DNA from 3 places in the Roseibium sp. SCP15 genome. Region 3 is predicted to be linked to each of the others. Evidence: predicted binding sites of a transcription regulator. Region 3 holds the regulator's gene; each other region holds the start of a gene.
The links. Region 3 encodes LexA, which represses DNA repair genes until DNA is damaged. Its sites were predicted from a motif close to TGTTCNNNNTGTGTTCNG; they were not measured.

Region 1 (5,626 bases), on a different contig from region 3:
CGTCGGCTGCGTCCTGACGCTCGAGAATGCCGAGACCTTCAACGATGCGGAACGCAATGCCTCTTGCGAGGCCCTCGAGCCCCTCGCCGGACTTCAGGTCCATGAGAGGCTTCAACAGCGTGTCGATCTGTGCCTTGATCCAGAGATCCAGACGGCCCTGAACCGCATCGCGGGCTGAGCCGGTCAGATGTTCATCCGCCAGCAACAGCACGGTCGGTGTCAGCACGTCTTCTCCGGCAACCAGTTTGGCCACGGGTTCACCGCGCCAGCGAATGGCTCCATCGGAGGTAAGCACGAAATCGGCATTTTCCGATTTTCCGAGCTTTTCCGCTCTTGCTTCGATTTCGGTCGTCAGGGCTTTCTGTGCGGCAGCCCGGACAGTCTTGCCATCCGGTCCTTCTGCCGCCGCATCTGGGGCAAACCGGAAGCCAAGCAGATTTCCGATGTGCTGACCTTCAACGAGCACATCGCCGCTCGATGTAATTTCCGCTTCCAGCATTGCGTTCTCTCTCAAACGTCGCATCAATACACTTGTCCGCCGATCCACGAAGCGCTGTGTCAACCGCTCGTGAAGGGCGTCAGATAGTTTATCTTCAATGTCACGTGTCTCTCCCTGCCAGTGAGCCGGATCGGCCAGCCAGTCAGGGCGATTTGCGACATAGGTCCAGGTCCGGATATGTGCAATCCGGTTTGCGAGTGTGTCGATATCACCATCTGTGCGGTCTGCGAAGGCCAATTGACGCGTGAACCAGTCATCCGCGATGTAATTGTCCTGTATCAGATGTGTATAGATGGTGTTCAACAACTCTGCGTGGTTTGCCGGGGCGATCTTACGATAGTCAGGGATCTGACACACGTCCCATAACAATTCGACTGATTTTGCCCCCTTTGCCATTTCAGATATTGCGCTATCGCGCAATAAATGTTCAAGCGCGGTGATGTCGTCCCCAGTGGGTGCCCTAGCGAGACCCTCTTCTTTCGGCACCGTGTCGAGGCTGCGCCGCAAAGCGCCGGTGGATGAAAAATCCAGCGAACTGTTGCGCCATTGCAGCACTTTCAGGCCGTCAAAGTGGTGACTTTCTATCTGTTCGACCAGATCATCGTCCAGCGGATCGACCCTTCCGGTCACGCCGAAGGTGCCGTCTTTGGTGTGCCGGCCTGCACGTCCGGCGATCTGCCCCATCTCTGCCGGGGTCAGCTGACGGTATTGATAGCCGTCGAATTTCCGGTTGCCGGCAAAGGCAATGTGATGAACGTCGAGGTTAAGTCCCATGCCGATGGCATCGGTTGCAACCAGGTGGTCCACATCGCCGTTCTGGAACAGTTCGACCTGGGCATTGCGGGTGCGCGGACTGAGCGAGCCGAGCACCACGGCGGCGCCGCCGCGCTGGCGCCGGATCAGTTCCGCGATGGAATAGACTTCATCTGCGGAGAACGCGACCACCGCGGACCGTGCCGGCAAGCGGGACACCTTCTTCGATCCCGCATATTCCAGGATCGACATGCGCGGCCGGGTGACCACATTGAGCCCGGGAATGAGCTTTTCCAGAAGCGGACGAACAGTCGCGGCGCCCAGAAGCAGTGTTTCCGATCTGCCGCGCAGGTTCAGAATGCGGTCCGTAAACACGTGACCGCGATCCAGGTTCCCGGCGAGCTGTACCTCATCAATCGCAACGAACTCGGTGTTCAGATCCAGAGGCATCGCTTCGACGGTTGAAACCCAGAAACGGGGATTGTCCGGAATGATTTTCTCTTCGCCGGTGATCAAGGCGACGGCTTCAGGTCCTGCGCGGTCAGCAACACGCCCGTAGACCTCGCGGGCAAGAAGGCGCAAAGGCAGGCCGATCAGCCCTGAAGGCTGAGCCAGCATGCGTTCGATCGCGAGATGGGTCTTACCGGTATTCGTCGGTCCGAGGACTGCCGTCACAGTGCGGGACCGGGCTGACGGAGGCAGCGGCAGGGTCTGAGGGCGGGACATGGAATTGGTTGTGGTCGGCTTTCTTTCGGCTCTGCGCCTATATCTAGTGTCGCGTGTCTAGCATACCAGGACTGGCTGTGTCGCTAATTCTTTTGGGGTGAAGTGCTGGAAATTGCGAAGAAAAATTTCCTGTGGAGAACGACTCTGGAACAAACCAAAACCGAATCGCTGACTCTCGTTGATTCAGGATTTGTTCCCTACAACATGTGGTGTTTGGTCGCGAAGCTGGTGCGAAATCGTGAATCTGGTCAATGGTTTGATTCAGTTGGCCGGGAGTGATGTGAATTGCGGCGAAACTCTGTCAATGATTAATTTTTGAAAAAGCGTTCGGATTTCTGAACTCCGGGAATGGTTAACGATTGGACACATGGAGAACGAATCCCGGACGAATCGCTGATTTGAAAGTGTTTCAGCTTTGTTCTTACAATATCTAGTAGGTGTGGCGGTTCTGGAATCTAAGCAGCCGTGTTCCGATTTCTGATTGCGGATCTTCGTCGTTGTGCGCGTTAATCAGATTGTTTCAATTCGGTGCAAAGCGTGAGAAACGTGTTTTTTGACCGCTCTCAAGTCTGAATTTTGCCAATATTTGCTGCACTGCAAATTTTTTCGAACCGAAGTCTTTGACAGGAAAAACGGTGAATTAGCGTTTTTTTTCCAAGAGTTACCGGTGCAGGCGCAAAATATTTTTCCTGGTAAAAAAAAGGACATCATTTCTGCCCCTTTTCAAGCGCCTCCGACCAAAGTAGAAATCTTGCCAAAATCAGCTCCGCTTTTGCGTAAAATTAGGAGGAGAGGGCGTTTGGCGATAACAAAAATTCTCGTTGCAAACAGGTCCGAAATCGCGATCCGGGTTTTCCGGGCAGCTAACGAGCTCGGTCTGAAGACCGTGGCCATCTATGCAGAGCAAGACAAACTGGCGCTGCATCGCTTCAAAGCGGATGAGGCCTACCAGGTCGGAAAGGGCCTTGGTCCGATCGAGGCTTATCTGTCCATTGACGAGATTATCCGTGTTGCCAAACATGCCGGCGCGGACGCCATTCATCCGGGCTATGGGCTCCTGTCGGAAAGTCCGGAATTCGTTGACGCCTGTGAAGAGGCCGGCATCACCTTTATCGGTCCAAAATCGGAAACCATGCGCCGCCTGGGCAACAAGGTAGCTGCGCGTAATCTGGCGATCGAAGCAGGTGTGCCGGTCATGCCGGCGACCGACCCGCTGCCTGACGACATTGAAGAGATCAAGCGTCAGGCGCTGGAGATCGGCTATCCGGTTATGCTGAAAGCCTCGTGGGGCGGCGGCGGGCGCGGCATGCGCGTGATCCCGGATGAGGCAACGCTGGAAAAGGAAGTTCTGGCGGCCAAGCGTGAAGCCAAGGCAGCTTTCGGCAAGGACGAAATCTACCTTGAGAAACTGGTTCAGCGTGCGCGTCACGTGGAGGTTCAGATCCTCGGGGATGGCGAAAGCGTCGTCCATCTTTATGAGCGTGACTGTTCGATCCAGCGCCGTCACCAGAAAGTCGTTGAGCGCGCGCCGGCACCGTATCTGGACGAAGCCAAGCGCTCCGAACTTTGCGAATACGGTCTCAAGATCGGCAAAGCGGTCGATTATAGAGGCGCAGGAACCGTCGAATTCCTGATGGATGCCGATACCGGAGCCATCTACTTCATTGAAGTCAATCCGCGCGTTCAGGTGGAGCATACGGTGACCGAAGAGGTCACCGGCATCGATATCGTGCAGGCGCAGATCCATATCGCGGATGGTGCCAAAATCGGAACGCCGGAAAGCGGTGTGCCGGCTCAGCAGGATATCCGGCTTAACGGCCACGCCCTGCAGTGCCGTATCACCACCGAGGATCCGGAGCAGAACTTCATTCCGGACTATGGCCGCATCACCGCGTATCGCGGCGCGACCGGCTTCGGCATCCGTCTGGATGGTGGCACGGCTTACTCCGGCGCGGTTATCACCCGCTTCTACGATCCGCTTCTGGAAAAGGTCACGGCCTGGGCGCCGACCGCGGAAGATGCGCGCAAGCGCATGGATCGCGCCTTGCGTGAATTCCGTATACGCGGTGTCGCGACCAACCTGGTGTTCCTGGAAAACATCATCGACCATGCGGATTTCCGGGCAAACAAGTACACGACCCGCTTCATTGACGACACGCCGGCCCTGTTCGAGCAGACCAAGCGCCAGGATCGTGCCACCAAGCTTCTGACCTACATTGCGGATGTCTCGGTCAACGGTCACCCGGAAACCAAAAGCCGGGCGCGCCCGCCGAAGGATGTTGCCGCACCGGTTGTTCCGGATTTCGGCGACGACAAACCGGCCGGTACCCGACAGTTGCTGGACGATTTGGGTCCGAAGGGTTTTGCCGACTGGATGAAGGCGCAAAAGCGGGCGCTGGTCACTGATACGACCATGCGCGATGCTCACCAGTCTCTGCTGGCAACACGCATGCGTACCCATGATATCGTCAACATCGCGGATGCTTATTCCGCAGGTCTGCCGTCGCTGTTTTCGCTGGAATGCTGGGGCGGTGCGACCTTTGACGTGGCGATGCGCTTCTTGACGGAAAGCCCGTGGGAGCGCTTGCACCACATCCGGGAAAAGGCGCCGAACATTCTGTTGCAGATGCTGCTGCGCGGCTCCAACGGTGTCGGCTACACCAACTATCCGGACAATGTGGTCAAGTTTTTCGTCAAGCAGGCTGCCGAGAACGGCATCGACCTGTTCCGTGTCTTCGACTGTCTCAACTGGGTCGAAAACATGCGTGTTTCCATGGATGCCGTCCAGGAAGCGGGCAAGCTTTGCGAGGGCGTTCTCTGCTACACCGGCGACATGCTGGACAGCGCGCGGCCGAAATACGACCTGAAATATTACGTCGGTCTGGCGAAGGAGCTCGAAGCGGCCGGTGCTCATATTCTCGGTATCAAGGACATGGCCGGTCTCCTGAAGCCGGAAGCCGCGAAGGTTCTGATCAGGACACTGAAGCAGGAAACGGATCTACCGATCCATTTCCATACGCATGATACGTCCGGCATCGCAGCATCAACCATTCTGGCAGCCGTTGAGGCAGGTGCGGATGCGGTAGATGCCGCAATGGATGCTCTTTCCGGTCTGACGTCACAGCCATGTCTCGGGTCCATTGTGGAAGCACTGCGCGGCAGCGAAAGAGACACCGGTCTCGATGCGAAAACGATCCGTCAGATTTCCTTTTATTGGGAAGCTGTGCGCACCCAATACCGGGCCTTCGAAAGCGACCTGCGGTTCGGTGCCTCTGAGGTTTACCTGCACGAAATGCCGGGTGGACAGTTCACCAACCTCAAGGAACAGGCCCGTTCCCTGGGGCTTGAAACCCGCTGGCACGAGGTTGCGCAAGCCTATGCGGACGTCAACATGATGTTCGGCGACATCGTCAAGGTGACGCCGTCATCCAAGGTTGTCGGTGACATGGCGCTTATGATGGTCAGTCAGGGGCTCACGGTTGATGAGGTGGAAGACCCGGCAAAGGACGTGGCCTTCCCGGACAGTGTCGTGAAGATGTTGCACGGCGACCTTGGTCAATCTCCGGGCGGTTGGCCCGGAGCCTTGCAGAACAAGGTGCTGAAAGGCGAAACGCCGATCACGGTTCGCCCTGGTTCGCTTCTGGATGA
Region 2 (5,626 bases), 280 kb from region 3:
CCGGTCCAAAATGGCGATTCTCGCTCATTTCCGGCTAAAAACACACATGGTGAACAGACTGATACTATATCAGGCCTGTCGATATGGTTAAGAGATACGGCCATACACAGGTTGTGAATTCAAATCACTGTGACGAATATATCGCGCACGAACCTCGCGCCGGTTTTCCTAATCATCGCATCAGCATCTCAAGGCGACGCTTCGTGACCTCCGTCACGGTTATCAATGTCGGTTTTCACTATCATTTCCGCAAGACCAACCGACGGAGATCGATGAAAGCGATGCCATTCCAGTTCAACATAGGAGACCACGCGTCGCCGATATCGAAATACACCAATTTCAATTCTTCGCAGTACAGCAAATTGAAATGGGCCCGAAACAAGCTTTTCAGGATGGTCAAGAACAACCCTGGTTGTGATGCCTATTTCAGATCCCTTCCGGGCCGGAGAACGCTGACCAACATGATCAACGACAGCACCATCTGGGTTAATTACGGGCCGACAATTTCTCCGCTGCACGGAGAAATTCACACTCCGACGGGAGAAATAGCGGTCGGCGACCGCGCATTCAACATGGGAAGGTGGATGGTGCTGGCCACGCTCATTCATGAGCTTGCACATCACAATGGCGCTCCGATCTCAGGAGGCGACACACGTGCGGAAGAGGCCGTATACCATTGCGGCCTTGGAACCGCGAAAGAGTATTTTGATGGCGAGGACGACCCGCGAACGCCCTACGATCCGAATGTTGGCGGGTAGACCAGAGGAGTACGGGAGCAACCGGGCCGGATCACCCCCGCCAAAATCATGACTTAAAACGGAATTTCATCATCCATCGGGCCTGCGCCGCCACCGGAAGACCCACCGAAACCACCGCCACTGGAACCACCGCCGTAGCCGCCGCCACTGCCACCGCCGAAGTTGCCGCCGGAGCCGCCAGAGCCACCACCAAAACCGCCGCCGCCTTGTGGGTCATTGCCGTAGTCAGGCAGACCACCCGGCTGACCGCCGCCTTCACCGCGACCATCAAGCATCGTCAGGTTGGAGTTGAAGCCCTGCAGAACAACCTCGGTGGAATAACGATCCTGCCCCGACTGATCCTGCCATTTGCGGGTCTGCAACTGCCCTTCCAGATAAACCTTTGATCCCTTGCGCAGGTAGTTTTCTGCGACCTTGCAAAGACCTTCGTTGAAAATCACGACACGGTGCCACTCGGTTTTTTCACGACGCTCACCTGAATTGCGATCCCGCCAGGTTTCCGAAGTTGCAATCCGTAGATTGGCAATGGGACGGCCATCCTGCGTCCGGCGGATTTCCGGATCGGCTCCCAGATTGCCGACCAAAATTACTTTGTTGACGCTGCCCGCCATTGTGAACTCCTGTTTGTTTCCGCGATCCGCTTTGGTTTATTTGCTTCTATCAGCTGACCGCGCCGCAACCATCGCCGCTAGAAACCAGAACCCTAACGATCCGCCAACCGCTCTGTCTTCTTTTTTGCACACCGGCCTGCATTTTCCACAAGGCAAGCCCACCTTTTGCGGAAAATTGAAGCCCTTCGCTCACCTCACCGCCATCGTCGCCAAATCTGACAGCCGTTGCCGTTCCTCCTGTTTTGTTCCACAGCGGTTCGCGTTTCCTGTCAGGAGATATTCCAAACCGATCGCCAGCGAAGCCGACTTGCGCAGGTGAAACTTCCTGACGTCCTTCCTTTCAATGTACTTGTTTTGTTCTTATCACTTCTATAAAAATGATTCAATCGGACTTCGTATCCTGAATTTCTCCTCCCGCTGCAGTGACAGACCCACTGGAAGCTCCGCGTCAAACTGCTATATCGGGACAAAGATAAAGTGGGAAACGAGCCCCTTCATTAGATATCTACACGTGCACGGGCGTCTGATGCCGTGATGCATGAGGTCAGGAAGAGATAGAATGACGACATCCAAGAGCCTCAAGGCGGATGAATCCTGGAAAAACGATCCGACCAAGGTCATCAGTGTCAAAGGGGCAAGGGAGCACAATCTCAAGGGTGTCGATCTCGACCTGCCCCGTGACCGACTGATTGTGATGACCGGCCTTTCCGGTTCGGGAAAGTCCTCTCTCGCCTTCGATACTATCTACGCCGAAGGCCAGCGCAGGTACGTTGAGAGCTTGTCTGCCTATGCACGCCAGTTTCTGGAAATGATGCAGAAACCGGATGTCGACCAGATCGATGGTCTGTCGCCTGCCATTTCGATCGAGCAAAAGACCACTTCGCGCAATCCGCGGTCGACCGTCGGTACGGTGACCGAGATTTACGACTACATGAGGCTTTTGTTTGCCCGTGTCGGCATTCCCTATTCTCCAGCCACCGGACTGCCGATCGAAAGCCAGACCGTGAGCCAAATGGTCGACCGTGTCCTGGATCTCGAAGAAGGGTCGCGCCTCTATCTGCTTGCTCCAATGGTTCGCGGCCGTAAGGGCGAATACCGCAAGGAATTGGCGGAACTCATGAAAAAGGGGTTCCAGAGGGTCAAGATAGACGGAACCTTCTATGAAATTGCCGACGCCCCTGCCCTGGACAAGAAATACAAGCACGATATCGATGTTGTCGTGGATCGGTTGGTCGTGCGCGATGATATCGCAGGCAGGCTGGCAGATTCGCTTGAAACAGCGCTGAAACTGGCTGACGGCATTGCGATTGCTGAATTTGCGGACCAAACCGAAGAAAATGGCGATCCGAAGCGTTTGATCTTCTCGGAAAAATTCGCCTGCCCGGTGTCCGGTTTCACCATTCCGGAAATTGAGCCACGCCTGTTTTCGTTCAACAATCCGTTCGGCGCATGCCCGACCTGTGATGGCCTTGGGACAACCCTTGCCTTCGAAGAAGATCTGGTTGTGCCCGATCACTCTCTCTCGCTGCGTGAAGGGGCCGTGTTGCCTTGGGCAAAAACGGGATCGACATCTCCTTACTATGCCCAAACGTTGGAAGCACTTTGCGGCCATTTCAAGGTATCGATGGCAACTCCGTGGAAAGATCTGCCGGCGGAAGTCCAGGATGCAATTCTTCACGGCACCGGCAAAACGGCCATTGAGTTCGTATACGATGATGGCGTGCGCAGCTATCGGACGGAAAAGACGTTCGAAGGCGTTATCGGCAACATCGAACGCCGCTGGCGTGAGACAGAGTCTTCCTGGGTTCGCGAGGAATTAGCTCGATTCCAGTCGGATCATGCTTGCCCCGCCTGCAGTGGTTTCCGGCTGAAGCCGGAGGCGCTCGCTGTCAAGATTGCTGACAGGCACATCGGTCAGATCACTGAATGCTCCATCAGGCAGGCAAGTGACTGGTTTGAATCCCTGCCGGCGAAACTGAACGACAAACAGACAGAAATTGCCGGCCGTATCCTGAAGGAAATTCGAGAGCGTCTGAAATTCCTCAACGATGTCGGCTTGGAATATCTGACACTCTCTCGGTCCTCCGGGACACTTTCGGGTGGCGAAAGTCAGCGAATTCGACTGGCCTCGCAAATTGGTTCGGGTCTGACAGGTGTTCTCTACGTTCTGGATGAGCCCTCGATCGGTCTTCATCAGCGGGACAATGCCCGCCTTCTGGAAACTCTGAAGCACCTGCGGGACCTCGGAAACACGGTCATTGTCGTAGAGCATGACGAAGATGCGGTATTGACGGCTGACTATGTGGTCGATGTCGGCCCCGGAGCCGGTGTGCATGGCGGCCAGGTGGTCGCCAAGGGTACGCCATCTGAGATCATGGCCAATCCGGCTTCTCTAACGGGCGAGTACCTTTCTGGCGCCAAGATGATTGCGCGCGCCGACGAACGCCGCAAGATCAACAAGAAACGCCAGATTTCAGTACGCGGCGCACGCGGCAATAACCTGAAGGATGTGGACGTTGACGTTCCGCTCAGCACTTTCACATGTGTGACCGGTGTATCCGGTGGCGGCAAATCCACCTTCCTGATCGACACGCTTTACAAGGCTGCGGCACGCAGGCTAAACGGCGCTCGCGACAACCCGGCACCGCATGACCGGATCGAGGGGCTTGAGGTCCTTGATAAGGTCATCGATATCGATCAGTCCCCGATCGGCCGCACGCCCCGTTCAAACCCGGCGACCTATACCGGTGCTTTCACACCGATCCGCGAATGGTTTGCCGGAATGCCGGAGGCAAAGGCGCGCGGCTATCAGCCAGGCCGCTTCTCCTTCAACGTCAAAGGCGGACGGTGTGAAGCCTGTCAAGGCGACGGTGTGATCAAGATCGAAATGCACTTTCTGCCGGACGTTTATGTTACCTGCGACGTCTGCAAGGGAAAGCGCTACAATCGGGAAACCCTGGAAGTTGAGTTCAAGGGCAAGTCCATTGCCGACGTGCTCGACATGACCGTTGAAGAGGCCGCTGAGTTCTTTTCTGCCGTTCCAGCTGTTCGCGACAAGATGGACACATTGGCACGCGTCGGCCTCGGCTACATCAAGGTCGGACAACAGGCGACCACATTATCGGGCGGTGAAGCGCAAAGAGTGAAGCTGGCGAAAGAACTGTCCAAACGCTCCACCGGTCGGACGCTCTACATTCTGGATGAGCCAACCACCGGATTGCACTTTCACGATGTCGCCAAGCTGCTCGATGTGCTGCATGAACTGGTTGATCAAGGCAACACCGTGCTGGTGATCGAACATAATCTTGAAGTCATCAAGACCGCTGACTGGATCATAGATCTTGGACCGGAAGGCGGTGACGGCGGAGGGACGATTGTCGCTACCGGACGTCCCGAGGATGTCGCCGAAGTGCGGGAGAGCTATACCGGGCAATTTCTGCAGGAACTTCTGCAGCGAAGGCCTCAACGCACGCCTGACGCTGCGGAATAGCGCTCTCGTTAATCCCGAAGAATCTGTGTGCACTGCACACAGATTCGTACCAATCTGTTTTTGTTAACTTTTTCTACCCCTCCCTCTCACTTTCCCAGTATCTTTTTTGCATTGCACCAAATGCATGTCTGACATGCGCAGATCGCGCTTCTTTTAATTCAGCTGGTGAATTATATCCTAGATCAACAACGACGCGGAGCGCACAGACGGTCCGCCGATCTAAGGAATAAGAAGATGTTTGACACTGTGCGTCAGAAGTACAGCAACTGGGTGAACTACCGTCGTGCGGTTGACGAACTGTCCCGCCTGTCCACCCGTGAACTGCAAGATCTCGGCATTTGCCGTGGCGATATCAAATTTGTAGCTCGCCGCGCGCATGTAGCTGACTAAAAAATAGAAATCGCGTCCCTAGGCACCCTCCTCCCAGCCGACGGGCGTGTGACACGCGGGGCATCCTCCTCCCAGCCCTGCCACGTCGAAACGACGCCCGCCAGTACCTCCTCCCACTGGCGGGCGTTCGTTTGTCTGGAGCCCTGTCAACACCACGATAATTCCTCCCGACAGCATCTGATGAAAAAAGTACCGGTTCACTGTGTGCACCGCATTTCGCTCAGATGACCTCAATCACCTGCAAGACGGTCTATTACAGAACGCTCAAACGCTCTTAAGAACGATTTGTCAGGAGGGGCCGGCATCGCGGCTCGAACGCTCGTCTTGAGATCCTGAACCAAAGCGATGTTCCGTTTTGATATTGACCGGGCCAAATC
Region 3 (5,626 bases):
GCGCTTCCGGAGCCCAATCAGAAGCTTCAGACAGAACGGCGTGCAAATCCTTCAGAATGGATCTCGCGTCGTCTGTGAGGATCTTCTGGGCCTTCTCGTCGGTATCAAGTGGTCTTTGACGCCACAGATAAGATGCGCTTTCCGTCAGTTCGACCAGAGTTTTTGCGCGTTCTTTGAGGCCTGGCAGAGCTGCAAGCGCTGTTTGCTCGTTGCCTGCGTCCGATAGCCACGCCAGAACTTCCGCTCCGTTTTCCACATGGCTCAGATAGACTTTCCAGTGCTTCAACAGCTCCGGATCGTCGGTCGCACGCATGTAGTGGCCGTTCAGGTTTTCCAGCTTCTTGAAATCGAATCTCGCAGCAGATTGACCGACGGCATCCATACCGAACCATTTGATCATGTCCTCAAGGGACATGATTTCCTCGTCGCCATGGCTCCAGCCAAGGCGCGCCAGATAGTTGCGCATGGCTTGTGGCAGGTAGCCCATTTCGCGATAGGCTTCTGCCCCGGTTGCGCCGTGACGCTTTGAAAGTTTTGCACCGTCCGGACCGTGAATAAGAGGGATATGCGCCATCGCCGGCACATCCCAGTCAAGGGCCTGAAATATAAGTGTTTGGCGGGCTGCATTGGTCAGGTGGTCGACGCCGCGGATAATGTGCGTAATGCCCATGTCGTGGTCATCGACCACAACAGCCAGCATGTAGGTTGGTGTGCCATCCGAACGCATCAGCACAAAGTCGTCCAGGTCCTTGTTCGGGATGACGACGCGACCTTGAACCATGTCGTTGACGACTGTTTCACCTTCATTGGGTGCCTTGAGGCGAATAACTGGCGAAACACCTTCGGGAGCTTCAAGCGGGTCGCGATCTCGCCACGTGCCATCGTAACGGGGTGGGCGGCCTTCTGCCCGCGCTTTTTCGCGCATCGCGTCGACTTCTTCAGGTGTGCAATAGCAACGATACGCAGAACCGTTTGCAAGCATCTGCTCAACAGCTTCTTTATGCCGGTCGACACGCGAGAACTGGGAAATCGGTTCGCCTTCCCAATCCAGGCCAAGCCAGGTCAAACCGTCCAAAAGAGCATCTACGGCTTCCTGGGAAGAGCGCGCGCGGTCAGTGTCTTCAATGCGCAGCAACATCTTCCCGTCGTGGTGCTTGGCAAACAGCCAGTTGAAGAGCGCTGTTCGGGCGCCGCCAATGTGCAGGAAGCCTGTCGGGGAAGGGGCGAAACGCGTGACGATTTTTTGTGCCATGGTGCTTTCTGAAAGTCTCTGTCAGAACATTTGCGCTGATTGCGCCTTTAGGTGGCGCCGGTTTAGCACAGGCTTTCTTCAGGCAAAATAGGGCCTTCTGTGTTTCTTCCTTGAAGGCGTGCTACAAGCAGTGGGTGGAGTACGGAACACAAACACCGCCAAAAATTAAAAGCCGCCGCGACGCGGAGGCGGGGAGGCGTACAGGCCCGAAATCACACTCCTCCAATCAGCATTCCCAACGCAGAACTAGTGCCAAAACCGGTATCCACTTCCTGCCTCTATTTTCCAGGAAGACAAGAGGCGCATCACAAGAGGCAGGAAATAGCCGGTTCTGGGAGGAGCAGGGACTTCTATGGGTCGGCTTTGCATTTGCCGCTGGTATCGCATGTTATCTTGCGCTTCCCGGCGAACCCTATTGGCTGTTGCTGGGAGCGCTTTTTACGTTGGCGAGCGGGTTGGTTATCCGTTTCGGGGCTTCCCGGCCGGGCGGAAAACTCATCCTGCTTGCGTTGGCATTCTTGGGGGGCGTGACCATCGGTTCGGTGAGAACTGCTTTTGTCGACGCGCCGAAGCTTGCTGAAGAAATGAACGTGAACCTCACCGGCCACGCGATCGAGAAGAGAAGCAATGCCTCAGGTGTGCGACTCCTATTAAGCGTCTCGAGTGTCGAGGGGCGATCAAGAGAGACGCTCGGCTTTCCGAAATTTGTTCGGCTGCGTGTACCTGCAGATCCTCCCATCAAGGTTGGTGACAGGATTGAGGTGCGGGTCAGATTGTTTCCGCCTGCAGGTCCGGTTGCGCCGGGAGACTATGACTTTTCTTTTCGGGCTTTCTATTCGCAAATAGGTGCAACTGGTTTCAGCTTTGGTGCACCGACGTTGATCCGGGAAGACGAGAAACCTGTGAGCCTGCAATTGCGTTCAGCTTTACAGGGCCTGCGAGGCACTATCGGTGCGAAGATCCAGGCGGCACTGGGAGACACGCCGGAAACAAGTCTTGTCGTTGCCCTTCTGGTCGGTGACCGAAGCGGCATTGCTGAAAAACAGGAGGACGATCTCAGGGCGGCTGGACTTGCGCATATCCTGGCAATTTCCGGGTTGCATATGGCGCTGTTCGCCGGCGGTGCCTATGGACTTGCCTTGCTGATCTTCGCGAGCATTCCGGCGTTGCCACTTCGTTGGGAAACGCAAAAATGGGCTGCATCTGCTGCCCTGTTTGCGGCGCTTGTCTATCTTTTCCTTTCCGGCGCTTCCGTCGCGACGCAGCGTTCCTTCCTCATGATTGGACTCGTCTTCCTAGGCATTCTTGTTGGCAGACGTGGGTTAACGCTGCGAAGCGTCGCGATCGCCGGTCTTTTCTTGTTGTTGCTAGCGCCTGAGCGTCTGTTCTTTCCCGGATTTCAAATGTCCTTTGCCGCTGTCATCTGTCTGATTGCTGTTTACGAGATATGGCGAAACCGCGAACGAACATTCAGTCGGGCACGCCAGATAGATGCCAGCGTGCTGTCTCGCGTACTGCAGCATGTCTTGCGTTGGGGTGCCGGACTTATTGTAACTGCCTGCATTGCCGGTCTTGCGACAGGGCTCATTGGGGCACATCATTTCGGTAGGATCGCGTCCTTTGGTGTTGTCGGCAACTTTTTGGGAATGCCGGTTTTTTCTCTCCTGATCATGCCGTTTGGCGTGTTGGCATTGGTGCTGATGCCACTGGGATTGGCATCGCTTCCGTTGATCGTCATGTCTGCTGGAATATCCTTGTTGCTTAAAATTGCCTCTTTCACTGCTCAACTTGATGCTGATGCCGGAGTGATTGGAAAACTGAGTGCGCCGGTTGCATTGTTGTTTGTCGCGTCTTTGTTCGCTGCATTGCTTCTTGCGGGACGAAAGCGCCTATGGGCAATTGCCCCATTGGCAGCGGGAATGATGTTTCTCGTACAACACAGACCTCCGGATATTCAGATTGCGGCCTCCGGCACAAGGATTGCTGCCAGAGATGAAGAGGGGCTGCTTCGGTGGGCCGGGAGGCGACAGTCATTTGCAACGGACATCTGGTATGCAGGGGAAGGAGTCCCGAAGTCAGCGATTGGATCGCGCAAGATGAAGTCGCCCCAGATTACATGCGACTCAGATGGGTGTGTAATCTCGGCTTATCCGGCAAGTGCAGGTGATGATTCGAATGCGAAGACACAAGTGCCGTTGAAACTTGCGCTTCCAAAATCAGCAGAAGCATTTCGCCTGGATTGCAAATATGCCGACATTATCGTGTCCGACCTAAAGGTTCGCGCAAATTGTCCAGATGTAACCTCGATAGGAGGATCAGTTCGTCAGGAACGCGGCGCCATATCCATATGGCTTTCGAATGGGAAAAAAGATCATCCAGTGCAAAAAGCATCGCCTGAAGCTGGCAGTCAGCCCGGCGCAAAAATAGCAAAACTAAAGTTCGCAGTGCCCGCTAATCCTCGCCCCTGGCATGAACCAGGCACATTTACCCGCGAGCAACTCAGGAAGGTGAAATAGGGTAAATAGCCTCGCAACATCACACTGCCATCAGGTGCAATGAACAGACACTGTTGTAAACCTGCCAAGTACGATACCAGGCAGGTTCAGTCCTTGATCAGTATTGCCGGAACAGGGCAACCAGGCGGCCCTGAACTCGAACGCGGCCAGGACCGAATATCCTGGTTTCATACGCCGGGTTTGCTGCCTCGAGGGCTATGGAAGCACCTTTCTTGCGCAAACGCTTCAAGGTTGCTTCTTCATCATCCACGAGCGCCACGACGATGTCACCGCTATCAGCGCTGTCTGTCCGTCGGATCAGCACAGTATCACCATCCAGAATGCCGGCTTCGATCATGGAGTCGCCTCGCACCTCGAGGGCGTAATGCTCGCCTTTGCCGAGAAGTTCCTGAGGAACGGTGATGGAGTGACTGTGCGTCTGGATCGCTTCGATCGGAACACCGGCTGCGATCCGTCCCATGACCGGAATTTCAGTGCCGACTGTTTCCGCTACCGGAGCTGGAGGCGGTGTCTCCTGCTTGCCCAGCGATCCTTCAATCACTTCAGGAGAGAAGCTGCCGCGCGGACGAGGGGACCCAAGTCCGGGAGCAATCGAGTCGGGCAGGCGGACAACTTCCATTGCGCGTGCGCGGTTCGGCAGGCGCCGGATGAACCCACGTTCCTCCAATGCCGTAATCAGGCGATGAATGCCGGATTTTGATCGAAGGTCCAAGGCGTCCTTCATTTCGTCAAATGACGGTGGAACACCCGTTTCCTTCAGTCTTTCATGAATGAACATGAGCAGTTCATACTGCTTGCGCGTTAGCATATCGGCTTCCCCTGACCGCGAGAATCAAGTGGTACAAATCAAGAACACACTACCTGTTCCTATTGTGTTCTGCAAGGGTAAATGTTCTCTTACTGTTCCCTTGGATGCCGAAGTTGATGAGGCAATAGCTTAGGCTTACGAGTTAGGTCTCAACGCTTTGCGAAGTGAATTGAGCCAGCAGCAGCAGTTCGCAGGTTACCAGCGTCGGTGCGCCTGCCGGCTTGACCGTGCCTTCGTAAATCTGTCCGGTCAGGTCAACGCATCGAACGGGCAGGTTCAGGTTCTGGTTCTGTCCGCGGCCTGCTCCAGGTCTCACAAGAATTTCCGAAATCAGTCCCGGCATTGTCTGGCCGTCGATAAACTGTGCTCCGGCGAAACTTCCAAGTCCGAAGACGTCGTATGTCGTGTCACCAAGGCAATCAGCCAGAGCGGCTATGCTTTCATGCATGTCTTCAAAAGGGGCGAGCGTGGTTATGATTGCATTGTGGTCAAGGTCCGATGGGCTGAGCTGATCCTGCTTGACGCGGAAAAGAGTAAATTCGGTCTCCGGGTCTGGTTCCGCAACGAAGCGCGCTCCTTTTAATCCAAATCCCTTCAGTTGCGCGGAGCGGGCAATGGTCAGCGTTTCGGGCAGGAGATGCCCAAGTCTCGCTTGGCCATTTTCATACCAGTACGCATGAATGTGAGCGAACCAGTTTCCGTCCCGCCATCCAAGAATGGCAACGGCTTCTTCGAGAGCCACACCGCCTGATGAATGGGTGTCGCTGTACCAGGCGGCATGACGGTCGTCGATTGCTCTGTCCGGCATGACGAAGTTGAAAGGCTGCAGGCTCAGTCCTCCAAGATCAAGAACTGCAGATCCAAAGCCTTCGCGCTCCGCCCAGTTGCCAAGAGCCGAAAGCAATGGTTGCCCATTCGCCAATTCAAGAATGACGGGTTCTGCGAGGCACGAAGCGTGAGGTCTGCGATCTTCCGCGACCGGACCGGGGTGCCTGATGTCCGAGAGAGATTCTGGAGCCGGTCGTCTCACAGCAGGTCTTTCTCTTCGAG

Region 1: a site for LexA is predicted at 2,113-2,130, ahead of ABLO27_RS24630 (helicase-related protein). Genes of this name have one in related genera too.
Region 2: a site for LexA is predicted at 1,714-1,731, ahead of uvrA (excinuclease ABC subunit UvrA). Genes of this name have one in related genera too.

The regions. Positions count from the first base shown of each region.
Region 1 is NZ_JBDZYI010000005.1:353,753-359,378, forward strand. It holds gene ABLO27_RS24630 (helicase-related protein) at 1-1,978, opposite strand, end outside; gene pyc (pyruvate carboxylase) at 2,778-5,626, shown strand, end outside.
Region 2 is NZ_JBDZYI010000001.1:1,093,993-1,099,618, reverse strand. It holds gene ABLO27_RS04975 (hypothetical protein) at 204-758, shown strand; gene ABLO27_RS04970 (single-stranded DNA-binding protein) at 812-1,369, opposite strand; gene uvrA (excinuclease ABC subunit UvrA) at 1,929-4,859, shown strand; gene ABLO27_RS04960 (DUF1127 domain-containing protein) at 5,094-5,249, shown strand; gene ABLO27_RS04955 (enoyl-CoA hydratase/isomerase family protein) at 5,480-5,626, opposite strand, start outside.
Region 3 is NZ_JBDZYI010000001.1:1,375,679-1,381,304, reverse strand. It holds gene gltX (glutamate--tRNA ligase) at 1-1,252, opposite strand, end outside; partial or broken gene ABLO27_RS06260 (ComEC/Rec2 family competence protein) at 1,246-2,112, shown strand; gene ABLO27_RS06255 (hypothetical protein) at 2,179-2,331, opposite strand; gene ABLO27_RS06250 (ComEC/Rec2 family competence protein) at 2,263-3,768, shown strand; gene lexA (transcriptional repressor LexA) at 3,866-4,576, opposite strand; gene ABLO27_RS06240 (hypothetical protein) at 4,719-5,606, opposite strand; gene ABLO27_RS06235 (acyl-CoA synthetase) at 5,603-5,626, opposite strand, start outside.